Regions from separate parts of the Aminobacter sp. 01T433 genome, predicted to be linked through region 3. Evidence: riboswitches for the same ligand, from Rfam matches in the RefSeq annotation. Region 3 holds a riboswitch; each other region holds the start of a gene.
What was found. Region 3 has a riboswitch for cobalamin ahead of AC1DLV_RS08820 (CbtB domain-containing protein). Riboswitches for the same ligand answer to the same signal wherever they lie in the genome.
Positions count from the first base shown of each region.

Region 1: it holds a riboswitch for cobalamin, as region 3 does, so the genes downstream of both, AC1DLV_RS21455 (TonB-dependent receptor domain-containing protein) here and AC1DLV_RS08820 (CbtB domain-containing protein) in region 3, are expected to answer to the same signal.
Region 2: it holds a riboswitch for cobalamin, as region 3 does, so the genes downstream of both, bluB (5,6-dimethylbenzimidazole synthase) here and AC1DLV_RS08820 (CbtB domain-containing protein) in region 3, are expected to answer to the same signal.
Region 4: it holds a riboswitch for cobalamin, as region 3 does, so the genes downstream of both, AC1DLV_RS19130 (ABC transporter ATP-binding protein) here and AC1DLV_RS08820 (CbtB domain-containing protein) in region 3, are expected to answer to the same signal.

Region 1 is NZ_JBFTPR010000013.1:105,351-112,400, reverse strand. It holds gene AC1DLV_RS21480 (ABC transporter permease) at 1-675, shown strand, start outside; gene AC1DLV_RS21475 (ABC transporter permease) at 668-1,552, shown strand; gene AC1DLV_RS21470 (ABC transporter ATP-binding protein) at 1,549-2,433, shown strand; gene AC1DLV_RS21465 (ATP-binding cassette domain-containing protein) at 2,426-3,220, shown strand; partial or broken gene AC1DLV_RS21460 (transposase) at 3,829-4,039, shown strand; cobalamin riboswitch at 4,240-4,442, shown strand; gene AC1DLV_RS21455 (TonB-dependent receptor domain-containing protein) at 4,612-6,471, shown strand; gene AC1DLV_RS21450 (ABC transporter substrate-binding protein) at 6,473-7,050, shown strand, end outside.
Region 2 is NZ_JBFTPR010000018.1:71,461-78,510, forward strand. It holds gene AC1DLV_RS24775 (SGNH/GDSL hydrolase family protein) at 1-325, opposite strand, end outside; gene AC1DLV_RS24780 (lytic murein transglycosylase) at 342-1,568, opposite strand; gene galU (UTP--glucose-1-phosphate uridylyltransferase GalU) at 1,819-2,706, shown strand; cobalamin riboswitch at 2,775-2,959, shown strand; gene bluB (5,6-dimethylbenzimidazole synthase) at 3,006-3,728, shown strand; gene AC1DLV_RS24795 (outer membrane beta-barrel protein) at 3,725-5,242, opposite strand; gene AC1DLV_RS24800 (KpsF/GutQ family sugar-phosphate isomerase) at 5,543-6,541, shown strand; gene AC1DLV_RS24805 (NfeD family protein) at 6,649-7,050, opposite strand, start outside.
Region 3 is NZ_JBFTPR010000004.1:275,485-282,534, forward strand. It holds gene AC1DLV_RS08805 (methyltransferase family protein) at 1-24, opposite strand, end outside; gene AC1DLV_RS08810 (acetyltransferase domain-containing protein) at 21-1,019, opposite strand; gene AC1DLV_RS08815 (gamma-glutamylcyclotransferase) at 1,140-1,829, shown strand; cobalamin riboswitch at 1,897-2,093, shown strand; gene AC1DLV_RS08820 (CbtB domain-containing protein) at 2,130-2,306, shown strand; gene AC1DLV_RS08825 (CbtA family protein) at 2,322-3,086, shown strand; gene cobU (bifunctional adenosylcobinamide kinase/adenosylcobinamide-phosphate guanylyltransferase) at 3,079-3,588, shown strand; gene cobO (cob(I)yrinic acid a,c-diamide adenosyltransferase) at 3,590-4,207, shown strand; gene cbiB (adenosylcobinamide-phosphate synthase CbiB) at 4,214-5,179, opposite strand; gene cobD (threonine-phosphate decarboxylase CobD) at 5,178-6,233, shown strand; gene AC1DLV_RS08850 (tyrosine phosphatase family protein) at 6,230-6,733, shown strand; gene rhaI (L-rhamnose catabolism isomerase) at 6,730-7,050, opposite strand, start outside.
Region 4 is NZ_JBFTPR010000011.1:9,460-16,509, forward strand. It holds gene AC1DLV_RS19110 (membrane-bound PQQ-dependent dehydrogenase, glucose/quinate/shikimate family) at 1-763, shown strand, start outside; gene AC1DLV_RS19115 (DMT family transporter) at 823-1,713, opposite strand; gene AC1DLV_RS19120 (LysR substrate-binding domain-containing protein) at 1,815-2,672, shown strand; gene AC1DLV_RS19125 (MFS transporter) at 2,801-3,967, shown strand; cobalamin riboswitch at 4,000-4,211, shown strand; gene AC1DLV_RS19130 (ABC transporter ATP-binding protein) at 4,323-5,138, shown strand; gene AC1DLV_RS19135 (ABC transporter substrate-binding protein) at 5,166-6,113, shown strand; gene AC1DLV_RS19140 (FecCD family ABC transporter permease) at 6,167-7,050, shown strand, end outside.

The DNA of each region.
Region 1 (7,050 bases), on a different contig from region 3:
TTGCTTGGCGGTGCGGTCGCGGTGATTGGGGTGCGTCTGCGCCGAACCGTCGGTGAATCGGTGATCGACGCGGCCAATGGACTCTTCCTGGCGGTCCCGGATTTTGTCTGGGCGTTGGCGCTGGTTCTCGTGTTGGGTGTCCTCTACCCGGTCTTTCCGCTTTCGGGCCGCGTTGATCCACAATCGGCCTCCGATTTTGCTACGCGGTTTTATCTACTGGAGAGCGTTGTCACGCTGCGCTTCGACAAATTCGCAGAGGTGGCTTCTCATATGGTCATGCCGACGCTTGCCCTGGCGCTGCCGCTCGCTGCCATCATCGCACGGGTTCTCAAGGATGCATTGTCGGAGGCGATGGTGCAGGACTATGTCCTGCTTGCAAGACTGAAGGGCATGTCCGAGTGGCGGCTTATCCTGCAGGAGGCGCTGCGCAATGCCGTTGGTCCCACGCTTGCGCTGACCGGCGTGCAACTAACCTTTCTGATCGGCGGCACAGTTATCGTCGAGCGCATCTTCTCTTATCCTGGAGTTGGAAACATGGCGATTGATGCCGTGATCAACCGCGACCTGCCGCTGATCCAGGGTCTGGTACTTGCCTTCGGGCTGATCTTCATCCTCATAAACATTCTCGTCGACCTCGCCGTGGTCGCTCTCAATCCGCGGCTTCGGCATGGTTGAGGTTTCTGCGGCTGAACAGCCGAGACAACGCCGCCAACATTTTGGTGCTTTGCTCCGCGAACCGAAGGTTGTCTTTGGCGGCGGTTTCATCCTGCTTCTCATCGTGATGGCGCTCTTCGCGCCATGGATCGCCCCCAGAGACCCGCTGGAGCAGGATCTCATGCTCGGCTCATTGCCGCCGGCAGGATTTTCCGGCGCGGAACCGGGTTACTATCTGGGCACGGACGATCTTGGCCGTGATGTCCTGTCCCGCCTCATCTATGGCTGCCGCATCGCCCTTACGGTTGCTTTCGTCGCAGCCAGCCTCGCCGCCATCATCGGCACTTTGCTCGGGCTCGTCGCCGGCTGGTACGGCGGTTGGATAGACGTGGTCGTCTCTCGCCTGGTCGACATCTGGATGGCGTTCCCGCCCGTTCTGTTGTCGATCCTTCTGGTGGCCATCCTCGGGTCAGGCGTCCACTCGGTCATTGCGGCCATCGTCATCATCGACTGGACACGTTTTTGCCGCGTCGTACGCGCCGAAACCGTCGCGCAGGCAACTATGGACTATGTGACGGCCGCCCGAACAATCGGCTTTCCACGGTTCACGATTTTGATGCGGGAGATCCTGCCCAATGTGGCGCCGGTACTCGTTGCACTTGTCAGTCTGGAAATGGGTATCGCGGTGATCGTCGAAGCCATTCTTTCCTTTGTCGGCCTTTCGGTTTCTTCCGACACCCCCACTTGGGGCGGAATGATCGCACAGGGCCGCCAGATCGTTCACCATGGCTGGTGGGTACTGGCGTTTCCACTCCTCTTGCTTTTTGCCACGGTGCTGGCCTTCAACCAGCTCGGCGATGGGTTGCGCCGCGTGCTCGATCCGGTAATGCGCCGATGAGCGCCCCAGTGCTTTCCATCGCAGATCTCGGCGCAGTCAGCGACCGGGATGCCGGCGCGGCGATCCTGCGCGGGGTTTCCCTGGAGTTGCAGGCTGGTGAGGTACTTGGCCTGGTCGGCGAAAGTGGCGCCGGCAAGTCGACCATAGCCAAGGCGGTGCTCGGCGTATTGCCGCGTACCGTGCGGATCACCACCGGCACAGTTCTTTTTGGTGGCCGCGACCTTCTTCGCCTGCCTCCCCGTGAACTCAGGGAAATCCACGGATCGGAAATAACGCTGATCCCGCAGGATCCAATGACAGGCCTCAATCCCGGTCGGCGCATAGAAAGCCAGTTGACCGATGGTTTGCGGCTCAAGCTAGGAATGAAATCGGCTGCAGCCCGCGAGCGCGCCCTCACTTTGCTTGACGAGGTTCACATTCGTGAGCCAGAGCGCGTCTTGAAGGCCTATCCGCATGAGTTGTCGGGCGGCATGCGCCAGCGCGTCCTCATTGCCGCCGCCTTCGCCATGAACCCGAAACTGGTGATCGCCGACGAACCAACGACGGCGCTCGACGTGACCGTGCAAAAGCAAATCCTGCGGCTGATCCGCGCTATGCAGGCAAAACATGGAACGAGCGTCATCTTCGTGACGCATGACCTTGGGGTGGTCGCGCAGATTTGCGACCGTGTGATGCTGCTCTATGGCGGCATGGTGGTGGAAACCGGCAACACCGGGGATATTCTGACCAACCCGCGCCACCCTTACATGCGTGCGCTTCTCGCGGCGGGACCACGCTATGATCGTCCCGATCGCACGCTGGCGCCTGTGCCGGAGACTGTTTTCACCGGCCTGCGCGAGGAACTCGCTGCCTTCGATCGCGGAACGACGCGTCATGGGTGACGTTCTTCTGGCGGCCAAAAATATCGAAGTCGCTTATGGCGCAACCCGCAACCTGAAGGTGCTGCATGGGATCGACCTTTCGATCGCGAGAGGCGAGACGCTGGGTATCGTTGGCGAATCTGGTTCGGGCAAGACGACGCTGGGGCGCGCTCTGTTGCGCCTCATCAACGTAACCGCCGGCACCATCACGTTCGATGGCAAGGACATAACGAATTTCGATGAAGCCGCCATGCGGCCGCTCAGGCGGCGCATGCAAATGATTTTCCAGGACCCCATGTCCTCCCTTAATCCGCGGCATACCATTCGCAGGATTTTGACAGGCCCCCTCCTCCTGCACGGTCTCGCGCCGAACGCCAAGGATGCCCTCAGGCAAGCGGCGCGTATCGTCGAACGTGTCGGCCTTCCCGTTTCAGCGCTCGACAGGAACCCGCACGAACTATCGGGTGGACAGCGTCAACGGGTAGGCATCGCGCGCGCGGTAGTGATGCAGCCGGATTTCGTGCTTGCCGATGAAGTCGTATCGGGCCTGGATGTGTCAACGCAGGCGCAGGTGCTCGCCCTTATCGCCGAGCTCAGCCGCGAAATGGGTCTCGCGGTTGCCTTCATCAGCCACGACCTGTCGGTCATCCGCGCCATTTGCGACCGGGTGATGGTACTGGAGGGAGGCAGAGTCGCGGAGGAAGGCCCATGCAGCCGCGTTTTCAACGCACCGCAATCCGACTACACACGGTCATTGCTCGACGCCATTCCTTTGCCTGAACCGATGCCCGGTTGGCTCGATACATAGCTGGCGGATGAAGTCGATTTTTTGTCGTGCTGGGGAAAGAGCCAGAACGTTTCAGATCACCACGGTCGAGTACGCGTACTGTTAAGGCTTGATCGCGCGGCGTGGAGGGTTTCAAAAGACTCAGCATGGCGTCGAGAAAGGTCTGCTGCAAAGGCTGAGTGGAGGCGCAGAGAGCGCCTGATCCGAGGCCAATTGTGCGGCAAGAATTTCGAAACTGTTCGGTGAACGTTATGCCGTTGAAACCCGAGGCTCTTTGCTGCCCCTCTCTTCGAAAACCCTCTGATCTCCGTGCGAGTCGCAATGACCGAGCACAGTGGTTAGGAATACTCGCCGGGAAGTTGGGTGGGTTCGAGTGCGGGCTTTGGTACGTTTGGCACGAGCCCGCAAACCACCCGTAAAATTCGTATTAGACTTCATGTGAAATGCCTATTAGGCATCGGATAGAAAATTAAAATAGCTGCGTAACCATCTGATTTTGCTATTTCTTCTGCCGCGCCAGCCGACCAATCCGAACCGCGCCCAGCCATCATGCACGTGACTACGAGCGCCTGCGGACGCCAATCATGCAGTTTTGGAGCTAGAACACTGATGGGCCCCGGGGCAGCCGCATCTCGACGCGCTCGGTCCACGATCCGGTCAAGGCGATGTGCATGAGCGGTATTTCCGATAGCCAAGTCACCTGCCTGTGCGAAGAGACCACGACAAGGTCAGGCCTTCCTGGCCCGGCCAATCGAAGGCGACTGGCCGTATCTGTGGATCTACGCCACTTATCTGAACGTGCGTCGCGGCGGGCGCATCGCATCGGTCGCTGTCATAATTCTTCGCAAATACAGAATAATATACCTGCGGCATGAAGGCACACGCCTGACAAATAATACAGAAAACAATTCCCATCTAGGTAGCAATCACTGGATTCGACCTGCATTTGACATCCTTCAATTTGTCTACGCCCAGATGAGCTGCTCTCGCTGCAATAATTCCGATACCCCTGCAATTGACAACGCTTCGGGGCGCTGGCTATTTTCCGACTCGGAATTGGTTCCGCCGAGAGGTGGATGAAAAGGGAACACGGTGAGGCCACTGGCCGAATCCGCGACTGCCCCCGCAACTGTAACCGTTGAGCCTTCTCCAACATGCCACTGAGCGCACGTTATGCGGTCGGGAAGGCGGAGAAAGGCTGAGACACGGAAGTCAGGAGACCTGCCCGTTCCAGTCACCCATGCTTTGTCCACGGGGTGCGGACAGGCGCGGTCGCTCGTGGCGGTGACATTGAAAAGTGTTGCCGCATGCGGAGGGCCGCAGTGTGAATTGCATTCCCTGCACCAGCCTGCCTGCGGTTTGGAGAAACTGGCGCGCCTTAACCGCGCCACCCGAACCATTTGGGGGCAAAATTGCAGAGACTACTCATTGCCGCCGGCGCACTGTCGCTGGCACTTCCCGGTCACACCTACGCGCAAGAGGCGCCTTCATCAGGGCCGACCCTGCTCGACAGGCTGGTGATCACCACGCCTCTTCGCCGCGCAAGCTCGCTTGTGCGGGCTACCTCCTCCGTCACGGTCATCGATGAAGACGAGATCAAGGGATCGGCTGCGCCCGATCTGCCCTCGCTCCTCAAGCGCTATCCCGGCGTTTCGATCATCGGTTATGGCGGCCAAGGCTCCGCATCAAATGTCTATCTTCGGGGCATGTCCTCGGGACAGACACTCGTGCTCGTCAATGGGGTGCGTACGGCCTCAGCCACCAGCGGAACAAGCTCGATCTTCAACATCCCGCTCTCCGCGATCGAGCGTATCGAAATAGCGAAGGGTCCGCATTCAGCCCAATACGGCGCTGATGCCATTGGAGGGGTGATCAACATCATCACCAGGCAGGGCGGCAAGTGCGACGACGGACGCGATCGCTGCGGATCGATTACCACGGGGGTAACATATCCCTGGGGAGCACATGTATCCGGCAACGTGCGTGGCCAGACGGCAGGCGGCGTTGAATACGCTCTGGGCGGCAGTCTCCTCGGCACCCAAGGTTATGACTTCACCACACCCTTGGCATGGGGCCATGAACCCGACGATGACGGTTTCCTGCAGGGCTCAATGAATTTCTCTGTCGCCAAATCCTACGACTGGGGTCGGCTTTACGCCGACGGCCTCTTTGCCCGTGGCCGGACGGAGTATGATAATTCGTTTCCGTCGTTCAACGAGGTCGACACCGATACATTCGCCGGAAAGATCGGCGCCACGTTGAAGCATTCGGACAGCTGGAATTCGACCGTCGAGGTTTCCAGCGGCCTAGACCGTTCGACCAACTTCCGTGATGGTGTTGTTGGCAACAGTGAGTTTGACACTCAGCGCATTGGAATCTTCGCCTCAACCGAGAAATCCTTGGAGATTGGCGACGCAACGCATGTCGTGGCTGGCGGAGCTGAAGCCTATCGCGAAGGTGTGGAGTCGACCGTCGACTTCGGTGTCGACTCCCGCAATCTGGGTGCGGTCTTCGGGCAATATTCGGTCGAGTATGGCGCACTCACCATCGATAGCGGCCTGCGCTACGACCACAATGAACAGTTCGGCGATGCGACGACTTACAATCTCGGTGCCAGCTGGGAAATCGTTCCGGATCTCATCGCGCGAGCGTCCTACGGCACAGGCTTCCGTGCCCCGACCTTCAACGACCTCTATTATCCGGGCTACTCGAATCCAAACCTCAAGCCGGAAAAGTCTCGTTCCTACGAGATCGGCCTGAACTGGCGGCCGACGGTCGACACGACGGTTGACGTAGCCGTCTACCAGACTTGGCTCACCGACGCGATTGCGTCCAATCCCCCAACTTACCTCCCCTTCAACGTCGCCAGAGCCAAGGTTTCGGGCATAGAGGCTTCGGTGTCTCACCAATTCAGCGACAGTTGGAGCGGAAAGGCTACGATCGACTATCGCGAGCCAAAGAACCAAGACAACGGGCTCTACATTCCCTACCGCGACCGGTTCAAGGCCACGGCGGAGATAGGCTACCTAGCGAACGAGCAGCTCAACCTCACGGCCAAGCTGCTTTACGCCTCCCCGCGCTATGCCAATGCCGCAAATACGGTCAAGCTGCCGGAATATGTCACCGTGGACTTCACGGCCGACTATGCCTTTGATGACAGATCGAGCCTGAAATTTTCGGTCGAGAATCTATTCGATGAGCAGTACCCAACCGTTACCGACTATCGAGCGCCAGGTCGGACCATCAACCTCAGCTTCACGCGCCAGTTCTGAGATGATGCGGATGTCTCTAAGCTGCCTTTCAAGAGCAAGCCTTCATCAATGGCGGTGCTCGTTCGCTGGCGCGCTCGTTCTGGCGGCCTTTGCACCCGCGGCAGAAGCAACCGACGGCCCCAGCCGCGTGGTTTCGATGAACGTGTGCACCGATCAGTTGGCCATGCTGATTGCAGACAAGGAACAGCTGCACTCGGTCTCCTACATGGCAAGCGATCCCAGCACCTCCGCTCTTTTCGAGAAGGCGGCTGGGATTGCCGTCAATCACGGTCTTGCGGAGGAGGTCTTCCTGATGCAACCCGACCTCGTGCTGGCAGGCACCTACACCACGAGAACGACGGTGGAACTGCTTCGGCGCCTGGGCATCCGAGTCGAGGAATTCGCACCCGACAATTCGATCGCCGACATCCGTGCGAACATCCTTCGAATGGGTAAGATCCTCGCCAGGGAGGATCGGGCAGCCGAACTTGTCGGCGAACTCGACAAGGGCATCACCCAGCTCGAGAAGGAACCACCCTCAGGCAAGACGGTAGCCACCTACTATGCCAATAGCTACACGTCAGGCGCCGGCACGCTGGT
Region 2 (7,050 bases), on a different contig from region 3:
CGACCTTGGCATCGGGCAGTTTTTCAATCACCGGAACGGCCGGCTCGGCCGGCCTGCTGACTGCATCGACCGTCGACTTCGGCCTGCGCGGCGCCTTGCGGATCATGCGCTGCGGTGCCTGTGGCTGCTCGTAGATGTAGGGATCGACGCGAGGCTGGCGGAACGGGGTGAACAGGTCGCGCAGCGACCAGCGCCGCAATATGCCTTCCTGGGCTGCAGCCGGGGTTGGCATTACAGACGAGATGGCGGTCAAGGCGACCGCCACCGCAACCAGTGGCATCGTCAGGCGCAAGAGCAAAAACCTTGAACGTCGTGCCGATGCCAAATGCAGCCTCCGGTTGCTAATTGCGCCGCAGCGATTTGAGCACTTCCATGCTCGGGTGGCCGTCCGGCGTCAAGCCCAGCTGTGCCTGGAATGCCTTGATCGCCGAGCGCGAACCTTCGCCGATCTTGCCGTCGCTCTTGCCGTCGTAATAGCCATGCGCCGACAGGCGCTTCTGCAGCTCCTGCTTCTCTTCGAAGCTGAGCTTGGTGAACGGCCGCTTCCAGTCTTGCACCAGGCCACCATAGCCGGCGATCTCGTCGGCAAGAAGGCCGACGGCGAGCGCGTATTTGTCGGCGTTGTTGTAGCGCTTGATGACCGAAAAGTTCTTGGTCATCAGGAACGCCGGTCCACCGCGTCCGTCCGGCACCTTGAGGGTCGCAACATCCGAACCACGCCTGAAGGCCTTGCCGTTGGCGCGTTCGACGCCGAGTGCCGCCCATTTGTCGAGCGTCATCGATCCCGCAGGGAACTTCTGTCCCTGGGGCAAGACGACCTCGTAGCCCCAGGTCTTGCCGGCCTGCCAGCCATTTTTCTTCAAGAGATTGGCGGCCGTGGCGAGTGCGTCGGGCACGGAGTTCCAGATATCGCGCTTGCCATTGCCATCGGCGTCGACGGCATAGGCCTGGTAGCTGGTCGGGATGAACTGGGTGTGGCCCATCGCACCTGCCCACGAGCCGACCAGATGGCTCTCGTCGATGTCGCCGCTCTGCAGGATCTTGAGTGCTGCGATCAGCTGGGTGCGGGCGAATTTGGCCCGGCGCTGGTCGCCATAGGCAAGCGTTGCCAGCGAGCGCACCACGTTGCGCATCACCTTGTCGTTCTTGAGGATTTCGCCGTAGTTCGATTCCATCGACCAGATGGCGAGCAGGATGTAGCGGTCGACACCGTAGCTGGCCTCGATGCGGTCGAGCCACGGCTTCCACTTGCGTGCCATCTCGCGGCCGACGGCGATCGACTGGTCATGCACGCGGTTGTCGAAATAATCCCACACCGGTGCGGTGAATTCCGGCTGGAAGCGGGCTTTTTCGAGCACTTCGGGATCGGCGGCGGTCACGCCGCGAAAAGCTCGATCATAGGTCGAGCGGGAGATTCCGTTGTCGGCGGCTACCGAGCGGAAGCCCGCGACCCAGCGTTCGAAGCCGGCCTCGGCGGCCGCCGGGCCAGCAGGCAACAGCAGCGCGAGCGAAAGACCAGCGATCGCGGCAACGCCTGCGAGACTCTTGGCGGTTATGCGAAGGGGCATTCTTTCCTCCTTGGAGAGATCAGAAAGTCGATTCATCGCCGAAGCCGGTTAGCAATCAGTTTACCATGGGCATCCTGGGAACGAAAAACGCTGCTGGGGATTGTCTCCTGAAGCGCGCATGCAATCAAGATCGCGTGATCGATGGTCTTGCCCGCTATCCCCGAATATGTGAACGCGTTCAGTATTCCTCAATTCGGGCGTGACAATGTCACTCTTCGATACCCATAATCATCTATCGGACGACCAAACAATGAAGAGAGTTCGCAAGGCAGTTTTTCCAGTCGCCGGTTTGGGCACGCGTTTTTTGCCTGCCACCAAGTCGATCCCGAAGGAAATGCTGACGGTCGTCGATCGCCCGGTGATTCAATACGTGGTCGATGAGGCGCGCGAGGCCGGCATCGAGCATTTCATCTTCGTCACCGGCCGCAACAAGGCGGTCATCGAAGATCATTTCGACGTCCAGTTCGAACTCTACGACACGCTGGCCCAGCGTGGGAAAAGCGAGCAGCTTGAACGGCTACAGCGGCTGCAGCCCGGGCCGGGGCAGACCTCGTTCACCCGCCAGCAGGTGCCGCTTGGCCTTGGCCATGCGGTTTGGTGCGCGCGCGAACTGGTCGGCGACGAACCTTTCGCGCTGCTTTTGCCCGACATGATCATGCAGTCGGAAAAGAGCTGCATGCGCGAGATGGTTGAGCTTTATGCCGAAACCGGCAGCAACATCATCGCCGTGCAGGAGTGCGATCCCGCCGAGACGCACAAATACGGCATCGTCGGACAAGGCAAGGCCGTCCACACCGGCTTCGAGATCGAAGGCATGGTGGAAAAGCCGAAGCAGGGTACGGCACCCTCGAACCTTTTCATCAATGGCCGCTACATCCTGCAGCCTGAGATCTTCAACATCCTGGCAAGCCAGGAGCGTGGCGCCGGCGACGAGATCCAGCTCACCGACGCCATGCTGAAGCTTGAAAAGCAGCAGCGCTTCTACGGCTACCACTATCGCGGCCGCACCTTCGACTGCGGCTCGCCGGAAGGCTTCGTCGAAGCCAATGTCGCGTTCGCCCTGTCGCGTTCGGATCTCAGCAAAAGCATGGCCGGTGTCATCGAAGGCTTGCTGCACGAGATGAAGCCCGGCCGCTAAAGCGGCTGCAATGTCGCCCGCGCGTCAATTTTGGACGCGCGGAGCGATGGCCATCGACGCCCGCTCCAGATAGACATGTCCCGCCAGGTGCCCGCAGCGATGTGGGAGAATCGGGAACACGGTGCAAATCCGTGGCGTGCCCAACGCTGTAAGAGGGACCGTATCGGCAAAAGCCACTGTTCATCACGAACGGGAAGGTGCCGACAACGGGTTGAACTCGAGCCAGAAGACCGGCCCGGCAGAAATCGTCCTCCGCATGGTCAAGCGGGGGAAAACGATTGCTCGCAAGGGGACACGCGATGCCGGCTGACCATTTCAATTCCAATAGTTTCAACCAAGCTGCCCAAGATGCCGTCTACCGCGCCATCTTCACGCGCCGCGACGTGCGCAGCCATTTTCGGCCTGATCCGCTTGAAGACGAGCTGCTGGCGCGGCTGCTGATGGCGGCTCATCACGCGCCGTCGGTTGGCTTCATGCAGCCGTGGAATTTCATTGTCATCCGCGATGCAGAGCGCCGGCAGCAAGTGCGCGACCTGTTCTTCGCCGCACGCCAGCAGGAGCTGCCGCATATCGCCGAGGAGCGGCAGGCGCTCTACCGCAAGCTCAAGCTCGAAGGCATTTGCGAGACCCCGCTCAACCTTGTCGTCACCTGCGACCGCAGCCGCTCGGAAAATTCGCCGCTCGGACGCTGGCACAATCCGGAAATGGATCTCTACAGCACCGTTTGCGCCGTGCAGAATTTCTGGCTGGCGGCACGTGCCGAAGGTGTCGGTGTCGGCTGGGTCAGCATCCTCGACCGCGAGGCGCTGAAGCAGCTGCTCGGCATTCCAGATCATGTCGTGCCGGTGGCTTATCTCTGCGTTGGCCGGGTTTCCGAATTCGCGCAAGAGCCCGACCTTGAAAGGCATGGCTGGGGCAGTCGACTGCCGCTGGCCGATCTCATCATGAGCGAGGTGTTTTCCGGTGGAGGAGAAGAAGGGCTGAAGGCGATCGCCGCCGAGCTGGTTGCCCCTGGATCCTAGCGCTGGATTCTCATCCCGAGGAACACTGTGTTGGTCGTGCTGTCGCGGTTGGGCAGCGTGCTGGTGAACGTCTCATGGCGCAGCCTGCCGGTGAGGCCGGCATAGCGGTTGAGCCACCAGGTCATGCCTGCTTCGGCGGTCAGCGTCAGATCGTGGTCCTCGGAGTCGGCATAGTCGCGCCAACCGGCGCCGACGGCTGCCATGCCCGTGAGGTTCGCGCGCATTTCGCGCTCGACGCTGAGACGCCCGGCGTAGAGAATCGAGCCGCTTTCGCCCGGAGTAGTCGAGCCTTCCACGAAGGTCGCGCCGTTCAAGCCAACGATGGTGCCACGGATCGGCGACCATCTGAGGTCGGCGGCAAATGTCGGTTCGGAAATGGTCTTGAGGCGCTCGTCATCGAAGTTTTCGCTGATCCAGCCGGCCGAAAGCTCGCCGCCGAATTTCTCGCCCATGTCCAACTCGACACCGGCGCGCGCGCCGATCCTGTTCGACGAGCGTTCGAAGCCGGCGGTGTCGAAGCGGAGATCATAGACGCGGCGTCCGTATTCGACCTCGCCAAATGGCGTCAATGCAGGCGATATCTCGTACCCGGCGCGCAGCCGGCCAGTATAAAGCGTGGAATTCCTGTCTTCCTGGGACAGCGTGGCGCCGTCCGACAATTGAGCGTCGCTGTAGGTTTCCTTGGTCGCCTCGCCGGCCACGCCGAAGCGGAATTTGCCGACATCCTTCTCCAGCCCAAGCTCGCCATCGAGGATGTGGAGCGTCGGTCGCTCGGCGGTGCCGACGATGACGACGGGGGAGGTGGCCGATTCCGGGCGGAAATCATAGCCAAGACGCGCGATGGCCCGAAGGTCGTCGGCGAGGTCGAGCTGCAATCGACCATTGATGCCGCCGGCGAGGTCGTCGACCTCCTGCCCGGAGATGGATTTGCGAACGATGCCGTACGCATCGATGGTCGCCGAATGGGTTTCCCAGTCCGATGCGGCATTGAGCCGAAGGGCGGTATCCGACAGCACTGCCGACTTTCCGTCCGGGCTCGAATCGGCGTTCGAACTCGCCTCCAGTCCCTGCACCAGGCTGGGCCTGAGCACAAAACTGCCGACGCGGATGCCGGTGGGCGCGAAGGGAGTTGCGTCGATCAGGGGCGTGAGGCTCTCGATGGCGGCTTGCCGGGCGGATTCCGGGCCGTTCTCCACGCTGGTTTCTGAGTCGACGGTACCTTGGCGCACGGTGCCGGTTGTGATGTCGTCTTCCGCCGCTGGCGCAACGGGCCTGGCGGTGGGAGCTGTTGAGGGGGCGGCGCGTTGCCGTCGTGCCTCTTCGGCGCGTTGGCGGGCCGTCGTTGGCTGGCGAGCGGACGCCGCCCTGTCGGCGTTGGGCGGTTCGCTGAACAGGCTGTCGTCCGCGGCTGCGTCCGTTTGGTCGGGAAGGGCGCCGGGGCTGACAGGTTGATAGTCCGCGACCTGATCTTGGGGTTCGGGCGTTTGCGGCTGGTCTGGCGGTCTGCGCCTCACGTCAGCTTCACTGATTGCGCCGCGCAAGCCGGCTTCCTGAGCATGCAAAGGCATGGCGCAAAGCAGCGTCGCTACACTTGCTGTTGCCAGCAAGGTGCGCAGTCCTGCACTGCCCCACGGTCCTTTTTGCTCTGGCCTGATCTGCGCCATCTTTTCCACTGCTTCGCCGACGCATGGGCGCCGCAATTACCAACTGGTAAATGGCCATGGTTAACGGAGAGTTTCCCGCGACCCCGGGGACGCATCGTTCGGGCCGGATAATCATGGACAGGGACCGTTCGACGCGCTAACGCATGCGACATGCACGCTGGATCGCTGAAAAAAGAGCCGGACCGGCAGGCGTCGATCGCCTCCGCCCTCCGCACCGTCACCACTGAGCAGGCCGGAATGGCCGCGCTCGCTGCCGCGCTCGAAGGGGTATTGGCGGAGCCATTTGCCCAGGCGGTCTCGACCCTCGGGCGACTGAGCGGCCGGGTCATCGTCACGGGTGTCGGCAAGAGCGGCCATATCGGCTCCAAGGTCGCAGCGACCCTGGCCTCGACCGGAACGCCGGCCTATTTCGTGCACCCCTCCGAAGCCATCCACGGCGATCTCGGCATGATCACCAAGGAAGATGCGATCGTAGCACTGTCCTGGTCAGGCGAGACGGCCGAACTCAAGGGCATCGTTGCCTATTCCAGGCGCTTCTCGATTCCGCTGATTGCCATCACCGCCGGCGACGCTTCCGCATTGGCGCGTCAGGCTGATGTCGTTTTGTCATTGCCGCGTTCGCCAGAAGCTTGTCCGCATGGGCTCGCACCGACGACCTCGACACTGCTTCAGTTGGCGATCGGCGATGCGCTGGCAGTTGCCCTGCTTGAAGCACGCGGCTTCACCGCCGACCACTTCCGCACCTTCCATCCCGGCGGCCAGCTCGGCGCGAGCCTAACGCCGGTCGGCGATCTGATGCACACAGGCGATGAAATGCCGATCGTACCGGTTGGCACCAAGATGCCGGAAGCGGTCAAGACCTTGTCCAAGAAGCGCTTTGGTTGTGTCTGTATCGTCGATGCGGATGGCAAGCTCGCCGGTATCATCACCGACGGCGATCTTTCCCGCAATCTCGACAGGAACCTTGCAGAGGCCAATGTCGAAGAGATCATGACCCGACAGCCAAGAACGGTGCCACGTCAGATGCTGACCGGCACGGCGCTGGCCATGCTCAACGAGCACAACATCGGTGCGTTGATTGTGGTCGAAGACGACTGCCCGGTCGGCCTCGTCCATTTCCACGATCTGCTCAGGGTCGGTGCTGCCTAGAGCCTGTTCCATTCCGATTGAATCGGAATGGGGCTCTATTTTCTTGTTGGAGCATGATCTTTTCCGAAAACCGGTACCCACTTTTCGGGATCATGCTCTAGGCAGCGTCAGACCGGCTCCACCACCAGTTCAAGATCGGCGTCCGTAGCACTGACGACACGCACCTGCGTGCCGACAGGTAGGTCGGGACCGGAAACGCGCCATGTCGTGTCCCCGAGCTTGATCCGCCCCCGGCCTTCCTTGATCGGCTCGGTGAGCGTTGCGGTGCGCCCGATCATCTGGGCGCCGCGGCGGTTGAGCAGCGGCTGGTCGGAGACATCGCCACGCCCGCGTACGATCTGCTTGCCGATATAGGCCGAAGCAAGCGCCAGGACGAGGAAGAGCAGGACCTGAACCTGCCAACCCCAAAACGCGGCGTCCCACAAAAGCAGCGAGATCGAGCCGACGATAAGTGCGGCGATGCCGATCCACAACAAGAACACGCCAGGCGCGAAAATCTCCAGCGTCAG
Region 3 (7,050 bases):
GGGGGCGGCGTTGAGGTCGGTCATTGCGCTCCTCCTGGTATCGTCTGGTTGTCGGTGTTGGTCGAGCACATGGCAGCGGTTTGCCCGACAAGCGCCTTGAGTTCCGGGCTCTGGTCTGCGGCATAGAGGCGGTCGAACGAATCATCCTTCTGCAACTCGTCGAGCATGCACACACAGTAGCGCGAGCAGAAATCCGTGTCGCGGCTTTGCTCGCACGAGCGCTGGCACGATTTGAGGAACGTCACTTCGCGCGTTTCGACGGGAGCCGGGAAAATTTGGGCGAAGGCCCAGACCAGCGAAATCATCACCGGCTGGTGGATGAGATAGAAAGCAAGGCTGTGGCGGCCGAAAAAGCTGAGCGGTCGCGACCAGGCGCCGGGCTGGAGGCGGGACAATTTCTCAAACAGGCCTGCCTTGAGCGCGAGGCCGGCAACGCCAATGCCGGTTAAAACCGCGCCAAACCAGGGAAACAGCGGTACGAAATCGTTGGAGCGCGGATTGACGGTGGACAGGCCGATCCACAAAAGCGCGGGATGGTTGAAGGCGTCCGAGCGCAGATAGTTTGGTGCTGCGATGACCAAGGCGGCAATGACCAGCGTCAGCAGGGCGGGCAGGCGCAGGAAGGCAAGGCCGAGTACGCTGGCCAGCGCGATCTGGTGCAGGATGCCGAAGAAGATGAAGGTGTCGGGTGTGGCAAACCAGGTTGCGACCGTGATCGCCAGCGCTGCCGCGACCACCATGCCAAGCCTTCGCCAGTAGCCGGGCCAGCGGATGCCCTTGGCATGGGCCAATACCAGGCTGACGCCGACGAGGAACAGGAAGCTCGAGGCGATGCAGCGCGCAAAAAGCTTCCAGTTGCCATAGGCGGTCATGCCCGGATCGGCGTAGCCAAAGAACTCGAGATCCCAGGCAAAGTGATAGATCGCCATGGCGACGAGGGCTACGCCACGGGCGATGTCGATGACCGACACGCGCCGTAAAGGGGCTTGAACTTGTTCAGTGCTCGGATGCATCGTCATGGCCAATCGCTTCGGCGTTCTCGCGTGTTGCTGCGCCCATGCAGCACTATCATGGTTGAAGCGGGGCGGTAGAGAGCCGCGCTGCCGGTCATGCACAGGGTTAAGGAATTGAAGGTGGGGATGACCGGACGCAGGATGTCGCTGACCGAAGAACTGGTGGCGCGTTGCCATCGCGACGTAGCCGATGCCGGCCCCGATCCGGATGCAGTGCATCTCGACGATGCCGACTATGAGGCGATGATCGATGAGACGCTTTCGGCGCATCCGGAGGGCGGCCCGCTTTGGCTGTTTGCCTATGGTTCGCTGATCTGGAAGCCTGAGGTCGAGCACACCGAGGAAAAGGTAGCGCTGGCGCGGGGCTGGCACCGCTCGTTTTGCGTCAGCATGAACCGCTGGCGGGCAACGAAAGACCAGCCCGGCCTGATGATGGGGATGGATCGTGGCGGCCAGTGCAAGGGCGTGGCGCTCAGGCTCATGGATGGCGACAGGCGCGCGCAGCTCGACAAGCTCTACCGCCGCGAGATGACGCTGAAGCCTTCGACCTACAAGCCACGCTGGCTGACCCTTGCCACAGATGACGGTCCGCTGACCGCACTTGCCTTCGTCGTCAATCGCGCCGGCCGCGCCTATGCCGGAGCTCTTGGGGAAGACGAAGTCGTCGAGCGGCTGGCCACGACCTGCGGCCATTGGGGCTCCGCGGCCGATTATCTCTACAATGTGGTGAAGAACCTGGAGCAACGCGCCATCCACGACCGCCATCTGTGGCGGCTGCAGCATCTGGTGGCCGAGCGAATAGCGGCACGGGCCTGATCGCCCAAACGCCGCATTCGCACTGCCCGGCGTCGGAATTTGGTTTGCCGCCCATGGCATTTGTTTCTATAGTCGCGGCGTCGTCGGTTCCGTAACGGAATCAAGAGGGAATGCGGTAAGGGCTTTTTGAGGGTCCGAAGCCGTGGCTGCCCCCGCAACTGTATGCGGCTAGCTCTCCCCAAATGCCACTGAAGCTTGCTTCGGGAAGGCGGGGAAGGGTGTCGATCCGCAAGCCAGGAGACCTGCCGGCGACAGGAACACTTCTCGCGGCCCTCGGGTGGAGGGCGAAAGGACTTTAAGATGAACACTGTTTCCGCAATCGGCGCCGACGTTTCCTCGCAGTCGCGCACCATGCAGCTCGCCCTTGCGGCGCTGCTCGGCCTTTTCGTTGTTGGCTTCCTCGGGTTCTCGCACATGGACGTGGTGCACAACGCTGCCCACGACTATCGCCACTCGATGGCTTTCCCCTGCCACTAACGAAAGCAACCAACCATGTCCGTATTTCGCAACGTCGTGTTCATCGCGGCGATCAGCGGCCTATTGGCCGGCGTGGTCCTTGCCGCGCTCCAAACCTATGCAACCGTTCCGCTGATCCTCAAGGCTGAGACGTTTGAAAATGCCGGCGGCGGTCATGACCACGCTGCCGCACCGGCGGCTGGCACTGAGGTGACCGCGCCAGAACCTGCGGCACAGGCTGCAGCTCCCGCTGAAGAAGAAGTCGAAGCCTGGGCTCCCGCCGATGGCTTTGAACGTTTTGCCTATTCGGCGTTCGCAAACATCATCAGTGGCGTCGCTTTCGCGCTGATCCTGGTTGCCGTTTCCGAATTCGCCGGAGGTATCGCCAACTGGCGCCAGGGCGTGTTCTGGGGTTTTGCCGGCTTTGCCGTCTTCACCCTTGCACCCGGCCTGGGCTTGCCACCGGAACTGCCGGCGATGCCGGCTGCCGATCTTGGCGACCGCCAGATCTGGTGGACGCTGACGGTGGTGGCAACCGCAGCCGGACTGGCGCTGATCGCTTTCAAACAGTCTTTGCCGCTCGCCATCCTTGGCGTGGCGCTGATCGTTGCTCCGCACATCATTGGTGCGCCGCAGCCGGAAAGCCATGATTCGCCGATCCCTGCCGACCTGCATCGCAGCTTCGTCGTTGCGGTGACCATCACCAATCTGGTGTTCTGGGTGGTGCTCGGTGCCGTCGCGGGGGCTGTGCGGCAGCGCTTCATGGGTTCGCAGGGCGCATTGCGCGGCAGCTTTGCCTGAGAAGCTGACATTTCTGCTTGGCGGTGCGCGCTCTGGAAAGAGCGCGCATGCCGAACGCCTGATCACCGCATTTCCTGCGCCGTGGACGTATATCGCCACCGCGCAGGCTTATGACGACGAGATGCGCGAGCGCATCGACATCCATCGCTCCAGGCGCGGCGAAGGCTGGCGGACGCTGGATGCGCCGCTTGATCTTGTGGGAGTGCTCGACAGCGTTGCTGACGGCGAACCGGTGCTGGTCGACTGCCTGACGCTGTGGCTTACCAATCACATGCTGGCCGAGCATGACGTCGAGGCTGAAAGTGCTCGGCTCGCTGAGGTGCTGGCGCGACCGCGCGGCCCGTGGTTTGTCGTTGCCAATGAGGTCGGGCTCGGCATTGTGCCGGACAATGCGCTTGCCCGCCGCTTCCGCGACGCAGCCGGCAGGCTCAATCAAATGGTGGCGGCCGGTGCCGACGAGGTGCTGTTCATGGTCGCCGGGCTGCCGATGAAGGTGAAATGAGATGAAGGAAATCAACGAGACCGAAGCCGAGCGCCATCGTGCCAAGATGGCCAAGCGCAAGGCGGTGCAGGACGCCGAGGTGGCGGAAAAGACCATTGTCGAAAAGGGCCTGCTGATCGTCAACACCGGTCCCGGCAAGGGCAAGTCCACGGCAGCCTTCGGACTTGCGCTGCGCATGCTCGGCTACGGCCATCGGGTGGGCGTGGTGCAGTTCATCAAGGGCGCGTGGCATTCGGGCGAGCAGGACGCGTTTGCCGCCTTTGGCGACCGCGTCGTCTGGCACACGATGGGCGAGGGTTTCACCTGGGAAACGCAGGACATCAAGCGTGACATCGCCGCCGCCGAGGCCGCATGGGCCAAGGCTCAGGAACTGATGGCCGATCCCAGCATCGCGCTGGTCGTGCTCGACGAACTCAACATCGCGCTGCGCTACGACTATCTCGATCTCGAAACGGTGGTGGCTGCGCTCAAGGGCCGCCGCGAAGGCCTGCACGTTGTCGTCACCGGCCGCAACGCCAAGCCGGCACTGGTCGAGGCGGCTGATCTCGTCACCGAGATGGGCGCCACCAAGCACCATTTTGCAGCTGGGGTGAAGGCGCAGAAGGGCATCGAGTTCTAACGGGCGCTAGAGCCAGAGGACGACCGCGATCAAGCCCATCGCGCCAACCATCAGCGCATCGGCTTTCCAGTAGAGACGGAGTGCGGCGCGAATATCCTGGGCGTTGGCTTCGCGCCGGCCGCCGTCGCCCATGAAGGCGTCGTCGACCATCACTCCGCCATAGGCGCGCGGACCGGCAAGGGCGAGGCCGAGCGCGCCAGCCATGGCGGCTTCGGGCCAGCCGGCATTGGGCGAGCGGTGTTTCTTGGCATCGCGCCAGACTGCCTGCCACGCGCGGTGAGGATCAGTGCCAGGGACGAGGAAGGCGGCAAGGACGATCAACAGGGCTGTTAGCCGCGACGCCGGCAGGTTGATCAGGTCGTCGAAACGCGCCGCAGCCCAGCCAAAAGCTTCGTGGCGTTTGGTGCGGTGGCCGATCATCGAATCGGCGGTGTTGGCAGACTTGTAGGCGGCACCGCCGGCGAAACCGAAGACGGCGAGCCAGAAGGCGGGTGCGGTGATGCCGTCGGAGAAATTCTCGGCCAGGCTTTCGATCGCCGCACGGCTGACGCCTGCTTCGTCGAGGCTTTCCGGGTCGCGGCCGACGATCTGCGACACCGCCTTGCGGCCGGCGACTATGCCGCCGCTGTCGAGCGCGTCGGCTACCGCCTTCACATGGCTGCCTAGGCTGCGCTGGGCGACAAGACTGGAGGCGGCGATCGCGGTGAGAAGGATGCCGAAGGGGACAAGCCCGAACAGGCGCTCGACGGCAAACGCAAGCGTGGCCGGCACGGCAACTATGACGGCCAGGGCAACGACACCCAAAATACGGCGCCTGGCGTCGGTATCGGTGGCGCGGTTGAGGCTGATGTCGAGAAAGGATATCAGCTGGCCGATCCAGATCACCGGATGGCCGATGGCACGCACCAGCCGGTCCGGGTAACCGAGACCGAGTTCGAACAGAAGCGACAGGAAGGCAAGCGGAACAAACATGACGCTTCTTGATGGACGAAGGACTGGAACGGTCGAGCACGGCGGCAGCCTGGAACGGGCGAGGGCGCTGTTTCCTGGAGCGCCCGAGCCGTTCGTCGACTTGTCGACCGGGATCAATCCGCACTCCTATCCGCTTTTCGAGCTGCCTGCCACAGCCTTGTCGCGGCTGCCTGAACCGGGCCGCGCGCGCGATCTTGCCGCCATTGCCGCAACTGCATATGGCGCGCCCACGGCGGCCAATGTGGTGCCCGCGCCCGGCACGCAGATCCTTCTGCCACGCATTGCGTCGCTGGTGCGGCCGGGCCGGGCACATGTGCTCGGGCCTACCTATCAGGAGCATGCGCGTGCCGCGGCAATCGCCGGGCACGAGGTGGCCGAGGTGCGTTCGTTCGAGCGGTTGGCCGAAGCCGACCTTGCCGTGGTGGTCAATCCGAACAACCCGGATGGGCGCGTTGTGTCGCGGACCGATCTGCTCGATCTCGCAGCCAAGCTGCGCGCCAGAGGCGGGCTTCTGGTTGTCGACGAAGCCTTCATGGATGTTGGGCCACAGGCCGAGAGCATTGCCGGCGATGTCGATCTCGGCGGCATCGTAGTGTTGCGCTCGTTCGGCAAGTTCTTCGGGCTCGCGGGCATCAGGCTTGGCTTTGCCCTATCAAACCCAGCCATATCAGGACGGCTGGAAGAAGAGCTCGGCCCCTGGTCGGTTGCCGTGCCGGCGCTGGAATATGGCATCAAGGCACTTGCCGATGCCGACTGGCACCGGGAGATGCGGACGACGCTTGCGCATGCCGCCCACCGGCTCGACCAGGCCTTCGCCCGCGCCGGCATTATCGTGACGGGTGGGACCTCACTGTTCCGGCACGTCGACATCGACGACGCTAGCGGTCTGTTCCAGGCGCTTGGCCGTCAAGGTATCTTGGTGCGCAGCTTCGCCGACCGTCCGACGCAACTGCGCTGCGGTGTTCCGGGTACGGAATTGGAATGGCGGCGGCTTGATGTGGCGCTGGGCGACTGGGCGCAGGATCGGCAAGAGGCGAAGGGCGCCGCAGGATGATCTATGTCTGCCCGCTATCCAAGGTCGACGAGACAGTCTCGCGTATCGGCGCCGAGCGGCTGATCTCGCTGCTGTCGGTTGGCACGGAGATGACGCGTCCGGAGGCGATCCGTGCCGAAAATCATCTTTTGATGAACATGCACGACATCTCGGCCGAGCAGGACGGCATGACGCTGCCGGGCGAGGCGCATGTGCGCCGTATCCTCGATTTTGCCCGAGATTGGGACCGGTCGCGGCCGCTGGCGATCAATTGCTACGCCGGAGTCAGCCGCTCGACGGCTTCGGCCTACATCATCGCTGCCGCATTTTCGCCGGCGCGCGATGAGGCCGAGTTGGCGACGACCCTGCGCCGTCTGTCGCCATCGGCGACGCCCAACCCCCGGTTGATCGCCGTCGCCGACCAGATTCTCGGACGCAATGGCCGCATGGTGGCGGCCATCGCCGCAATTGGACGCGGCGCCGATTGTTTCGAAGGCGTGCCCTTCGGGCTGGAGCTTTAGACAATACCGCCGCTGCCGCCTGTTACCGCCGGGCGCTCCGCAGCCACCTTGGCGCGATAGCCCGCCGCACGGTATGTGGCGACGGGGTCAATGGCGCCGCCTGACCTGAGGCGAGCCATGGCAAGGATCGGCTCGACGTCGGTGCGGTAGGCAACTTTAAGCGTCTGGGTCGCCATCAGCGCGTCATTGGCCTCCTGGAAGCCTTCCAGCGCCTTGCGGTCGACCAGAAGTGCCGTCGCATAGGCGCGCTGCACCTCGACCGACGACAGCATCAGGCTCTCGATCGGGTCAGTAACGTTATGGCTCTGGTCGAGCAT
Region 4 (7,050 bases), on a different contig from region 3:
GATCGGCACCGAGCCGCTCAGCGAGGTCAAGATGTGGGGTGCCACACCCTATGACCAGCTCTACTGCCGCATCGAGTTCAAGAAGCTGCGTTACGATGGCGAGTTCACCCCGCCGAGGACCGACCGCAGCCTGCTCTATCCGGGCTACTATGGTGGCATGAACTGGGGCAGTGCGGCGATCGACGAGGCGCGTGGCCTTTTGATCGTCAACGACATCCGCATGCCGCAGTTCGTCCAGCTCGTTCCCCGCGAAGAGGCCGACAACTATGGCGGCTCGGCGGCGCATGACGGCCTGTCTCAGCAGAAGGGCACGCCTTATGGCGCACTCAAGAACGGCTTCATGTCGCCGCTCGGCGTGCCGTGCCATGAGCCGCCTTACGGTACCATCAGTGCGGTCGACCTGAAATCGCGCACGCTCGTCTGGCAGGTGCCGGCCGGCACGCTGCAGGATACAGGCCCGATGGGCATGAAGACCGGACTGCAGATTCCGATCGGCATGCCGACGCTGGGTGGGCCAATGGCGACATCGGGCGGCGTCGTCTTCTACGCCGGCACGCAGGACTATTATCTGCGCGCGCTCGACGTGGAAACCGGCCAGGAACTGTGGAAGGGCCGCCTGCCCGTGGGCGCCCAGTCAACGCCGATGACCTTCGTTTCACACGAAAGCGGAACGCAGTATGTGGTGATTTCCGCCGGCGGTGCGCGCCAGTCGCCCGACCGCGGCGACTACGTCGTCGCCTACAAGCTGCCCAAGCAGAACTGAGTTCTGCTCAGGAAGATCGGACGGGGCGCCTTAGGGCGCCCCTTTCTTTTGAAGGCGGCTCAGGCGGCGGAAACACGCCTTATCGGCAAGCGCCAGCCAAGCCTGACGCCCAGCGTTGCCACCGCGATCAGCGCCATGCCCACGCCTTGAGCCATGCCGATTGGATGGTCGTAGATCGCCCAGTCGATGATGATGGCAACGACCGGATAGATGAAGGTGAGCACGCCGATGACCGGCGTCGACAGGCGCGGATAGGCCGAAAACATCATCACATAGGCAATGCCGGTGTGCAGCACGCCGATGCCGACGAGCCAGCCCCATGACGCCAAGGAGACATCGCCGGAGATGTTGGCGAAGGGCGCCAGCATGACGACGCCGACCACAGTCTGGCACAGCACGGTGATCTCCGGCCGCTGCTCGCCGAGCCCCTTGGCGAGGATCGTCACCACCGCGTAGAGGAATGCCCCGCCGATCGCCATGGCGATGCCGACTGCCCAGGCTGACGTGACCGGGGTGGCGGAGACGACAAGGCCGCTCGCCAGCACCACACCGATGAAAGCCGCGGCCATCCAGACAATTTGGTCGGCGGTGATGCGCTCCTTGAGGAACAGCACGCCGATCAGCACGACGAAAAACGGCTGGATGTGGTAGACGATGGTCATCACGGCGATCGAGGTCTTGGCGAAACCAGCGAAGAACGCCGTCCAGCTCAGCACCATGCAGACGCCGCAAAGCGCAGCGCGCGCGAGCCGGGCTTTCGAAAGGCCGCGATCCGGCAGATAGCCGCGCAGCAGGCACCAGGCCCCGAGAAACAGCGCGCCGAAGACGCAACGCCAGAACACTGTCGTGATCGGGTCGAGCCCAGCTTCGGTGACAAACGCACCGACGGTGCCGGCGATCGCCATGGCAACGGCAAGGCTCAAGGCGGGAAAGCGGGGCGCGTCGGTCATGCAAATATTCCGGGATGCTGCGGTGCCCCAGCAAGCCAGCATTGACTGCTTCATTCAAACGAATAGATTTGGCAAACCCTATTCGAAATGCTGATACCTACATGGCCATGCCGCTCGATCTCGACCTGCTCAGAACCTTTGTCGCGGTTGCCGACAGCGGCAGCTTCTCCCATGCCGCATCGCGCGTCGGGCGCAGCCAGTCGGCCATCAGCATGCAGATGCAGCGGCTGGAGCAAAGCGTCGGTAAACAGCTGCTGGTCCGCGGTTCGCGGGCGGTGACCACCAACGCGATCGGCGAAGAACTGCTGGCCTATGCGCGCAGGCTCTTGAAACTCTCCGACGAGGCATGGGCCAGCGTCACCCGGCCCGAAGAAGCCGGAAGCGTGCGCCTTGGCGTGCCGGACGACTATGCGGCGTTCCTTTTGCCGCCTGTGCTGTCGCGCTTTGCCGCCGCCCACCCGTTGGTGAATGTTGAACTGATCTGCGAGCAGTCGACCTCGCTTGTGAAGACCTTCGCCGACGGCAAGCTCGATCTCGCCATCATCACGCGCGGCCCGGAGCAGGCAATCGAAGTGCTGCAGCGCGAACGCCTTGTCTGGGTCGCCTCGCCCAACCATGTCGCCTGGGAGATCGATCCCCTGCCCGTGGCGCTGTTCGAACCCGGCTGCGTGGCGCGCCGCAGTGTGCTGCAGGTGCTGGGTGCGGCCGACAGGTCGTTCCGCAGCACCTATTCCAGCGCCAGCCTGCTCGGCCTCATCGCCGTCGTGCAGGCGGGACTGGCGGTCGCCGGCCTCGCCCAGCGCAGCGTGCCGCCGTCGCTGCGCATCATTGGCGAAAACGAAGGGCTGCCGGCACTGCCGGAGATGGAAATCGGCATCCTGCGCAATCCCCAATCGGCCAATGCCGCAGTCGAACGGCTGTACGATTTTCTTCGCCGCGACCTGACACAGCAGTCCTGACCGGCTGCACTGCCGCATGACTGCCATGCAGCCAGCGCATCGCTGCATTGCAGCAACGTCGCTTGCGTGAGGCGTGCCGAAAGGAAAATGTAGATCTAAATCGTTTCAGCTCTCCTTCGAGTCCGCCCATGCCCTTGCCGATCTTCGCACTGGCCGTCGCATCCTTTTGCATCGGCACCACCGAATTCGTCATCATGGGGCTGTTGCCCGAGGTGGCAGCCGACCTGGGCGTGTCGATCCCGGCGGCGGGACTGCTTGTTACTGGCTATGCGCTTGGAGTCGTGATCGGGGCACCGATCATCGCCATCGGCACGGCGCGATTGCCGCGCAAGCCGGTGCTGATCGGGCTTGCGATGCTGTTCGTGCTCGGCAACCTGCTCTGCGCCATCGCCCCCACCTACTGGACGCTGATGGTGGCCCGCGTCATCACCGCCTTCGGCCACGGCGCCTTTTTCGGCATCGGCTCGGTGGTGGCAGCGAGCCTTGTGCCCAAGAACCAGCGCGCCAGCGCCATCGCCCTGATGTTCGCCGGACTGACGCTGGCCAACATTCTGGGCGTGCCCGGCGGCACCGCCCTTGGCGAAGCCTATGGCTGGCGCATGACCTTTTTCGCTGTCGTGGTCATCGGCCTGATCTCGGTCGCGGCAATCGCCTTTCTGGTGCCTGCAGGAGTTGCCCCTCCCGGCAAGGGTGGCATTGCGGGCGAGGTCAAGGTGCTGGGCAAACTGCAGGTGTGGCTGGCGATGATCATCTCCGCACTCGCCTCGGGCAGCCTGTTTGCCGTCTTCACCTACATCAAGCCGATCCTCACCGACGTCACCGGCGTCTCGGTCGATTCGGTGACCTGGATCCTGCTTTTGTTCGGCGGCGGCATGACCATCGGCAACATCATCGGCGGCAAGCTCGCAGACTGGAAGCTGATGCCGACGGCCCTAGGCGCGCTGATCATCATGGCTGCGATCCATGTCGCATTCGCTGCGGGTAGCACGAGCGCCCCACTGGCGATCCTGCTCATCTTCCTGTGGGGCGTCATCACTTTCGTCATCGTGCCGCCCATGCAGATGCGCGTCGTCGAAACGGCATCAGACGCGCCCAACCTTGCAGCGACGCTCAACCAGGGCGCTTTCAATGCCGGCAACGCCGCCGGCGCCTGGATTGGCGGTGCCGCCATTTCCTGGGGCGTGAGCTATGCCGACCTGCCGCTTGTCGGCGCGGCCATCGCGCTTTGCGCCTTTGGCGTGGCGCTGTTGTCCTTCACACTCGACAGGCGTGACGCAATCGAGCAAGCCGCATGACGCTTTAGCGATTGTCAGCACTTCGCTGCTGCTGTAGCCACGGCGGTGATGGTTCCTGATGCCTGACTCGGGCAACGGGATTAAATGGGAACACGGTGAGACGTCGCTCGACGCGAAACCGTGGCTGCCCCCGCAACTGTGAGCGGATAGCAATTCGGAGACATGCCACTGGCCGCAAGGCCGGGAAGGTTCCGAGGCGCGATCACCCGCAAGCCAGGAGACCTGCCATCATCCGATTAATTCAACCGGCCGGGGTGTGCCGTGGAGATGATGATGATGGCGATTGCCTATTCGATAGGTTTCGGTTCGCTGATCGGATCGTTCCCCCTGCTCCGTGCTTTCACGGAGAAAAGGCATGCTCGACCGTGTTCATGCGGCTAGCCGTCTCGTTGGCGACACTCCAGCCGAGCTTGAAATCGATGCCGTATGCTGGGGACCTCGTCCCTCGCACCAGATTCTCGCGCCCGTAAGCATCCGCATAGCACCGGGCGAACTTCTGGCGATCGTGGGACCGAACGGTGCGGGCAAATCGAGCCTGCTGCGCTGCCTCTATCGCTATCACCGTCCGACCGGTGGCACAGTCAGGCTCGACGGCACCGACATCTGGAAGATGAAGCCGCGCGACTGCGCCCGCCGCATCGCAACGGTATTGCAGGAACCGGCATCGGATTTCGGCCTGACGGTGGCCGAGATTGCCGAGCTTGGCCTGACGCCCCATGCGACAGGCATGCGGACGCGCGACGATGATTATGCGCAAGTCGAGGCCGCACTGGCGCTGCTCGGCCTGACCAAGCTTGCCGCGCGCGATTTCGGTTCGCTGTCCGGCGGCGAAAAGCAGCGCGTGATGATTGCGCGTGCGCTGGTGCAGCGGCCCGACCTTTTGATCCTCGACGAGCCAACCAACCATCTCGACATTCGCCACCAACTCGAAGTGCTCGAACTGCTGCGCACGCTCGGCTGCACGGTCATCGTGTCGCTGCACGACCTCGCACTTGCCTCGGCCCACGCCGACCGCGTGCTGGTGATGGATGGTGGCCAGGCCGTTGCCGCGGGCAGCCCTACCGACATCCTGACGCCCGAACGCATCCGCGAGAGCTTTTCGGTCGGAACCACGCTCGATAGCCATCCCGTCACCGGGCGGCCCCGCTTTTCCTTCCATCTCGAACGCTGAATCCAACAAACCACTCAAGGAGCCACCATGCGTCGAATTCCCCTTATCGCCGCCGCACTTCTCGCCGGCTGCGCCGCAGCTGCTGCAAGCGCCTTCCCGGCCACGGTCAAAAGCTGCAATCGCGACCTGACCTTCGAGGCAGCCCCCAAGCGCGCCGTCTCGCATGACGTCAACCTGACCGAGATGATGCTGGTGCTCGGCCTCGCCGACAACATGGCGGGCTATTCCGGCATTTCGGGCTGGAAGACGCTGGATGAGAACGTGCGCAAGGGCGTTGGAGAGTTGCCCGAACTCGCGCCGAAATACGTCACCAAGGAAGTGCTGCTCGGCGCCGACGCCGATCTGTTCTTCGCCGGCTGGAACTACGGCATGAAGGTCGGCGGCGACGTCACCCCCGACACGCTTTCCCCCTTCAAGATCCCGGTCTACGAGCTGACCGAAAGCTGCATCTTCATCATGAAGAAAGACAAGTCTTCGCTGCAGGACATGTACACCGACCTGCTCAATCTCGGCGCAATCTTTGGCGTGCGCGAGAAGGCGGAAGCGCTGGTGGCAGGCTATGAGAAGGAGCTCGCCGACTTCCAGGCAACGCTGCCCAAGCTGGAAAAGCCCGTCAGCGTGTTCCTCTACGATTCCGGCGAGCAGAAGCCCTTCACCGCTGGGCGCTATGCCATGCCTACGGCGATCATCGAGGCAGCCGGCGGCACCAACATCGTCGACGACGTCGAAGCGAGCTGGACCGAGATCGGCTGGGAGCCGGTGATCGAACGCAATCCCGACGTCATCGTCATCGTCAATTACGGCGAGGTCACCGCCGAGCAGAAGATCGCCTTCATGCGCTCGAACCCGGCGTTCAAGGACATTGTGGCGGTCAAGAACAACCGCTTCGTCGTGCTCGAATACATCGATGCAACGCCCGGCCCGCGCAACATCGCCGCAATCAAGCGGCTCGCTGCAGCCTTCAGGGCCAACTGAGCATGTCGCACCGCCATCTTGTCACCGGGCAGCGCCACGCCCTGATCCACGCCATGCCGGCCCTGGTCGCTGGGCTGGCGGTGCTGCTGCTCCTCACCATGGTCGTTGCCGTCGGCGTCGGCGCAGTGGCGATCCCGCTCGAAACGGTGTGGGGCGTCATTGCCAGCAAACTCGTGCCTGGCAGCGTCGAGGTCGCCTGGTCGAGCGGGCGCGAAAACATCGTCTGGGACGTGCGCGCGCCGAGGGTCCTCCTCGGCGCCGCTGTCGGCGCCTCGCTGGCGATTGTCGGTGCCGCACTGCAGTCGGTGACGCGCAACCCGCTGGCCGACCCGCATCTGCTCGGCGTCTCCTCCGGTGCCGCCTTTGGCGCGATATTGGCGCTGTTGCATGCCGGCATGGTCTTCGGTGCGATCACCGTGCCGCTGTTTGCCTTCATCGGCGCGCTCGCCGCCACCTTCATGGTGCTGGCGGTGGCCAATCTGGCCCGCGCCCAGTCGGCCGGCCAACTCGTCCTTGCCGGTGTCGCCGTCAGCTTCATCATCTCGGCCGCCGGCAACATGTTGATCTTCATCGGCGATGCACGCGCGGCCCATGTCGCCATCTTCTGGATGCTCGGCGGCCTCGGCCTCGCCGAATGGAAACAACTGCCCTATCCCCTCATCGCCCTGGCCGCTGGTGGAGCCTATCTGCTGACGCAGACCCGCAACCTCAACGCCATGACGCTCGGCGACGAGAGCGCAACAGCTCTTGGCATCCCGGCGCGGCGTTTCCGCCTCATCGTCTTTGTCGTCTGCGCACTGCTGACCGGCTGCGCGGTCGCCTATTCCGGCGTGATCGCCTTTGTCGGGCTGATGATCCCGCATGTCGTGCGCTTCGTCGTTGGCGGCGACTATCGCCGTGTCCTGCCGCTTTCAGCACTGGTCGGCGCCATTTTCCT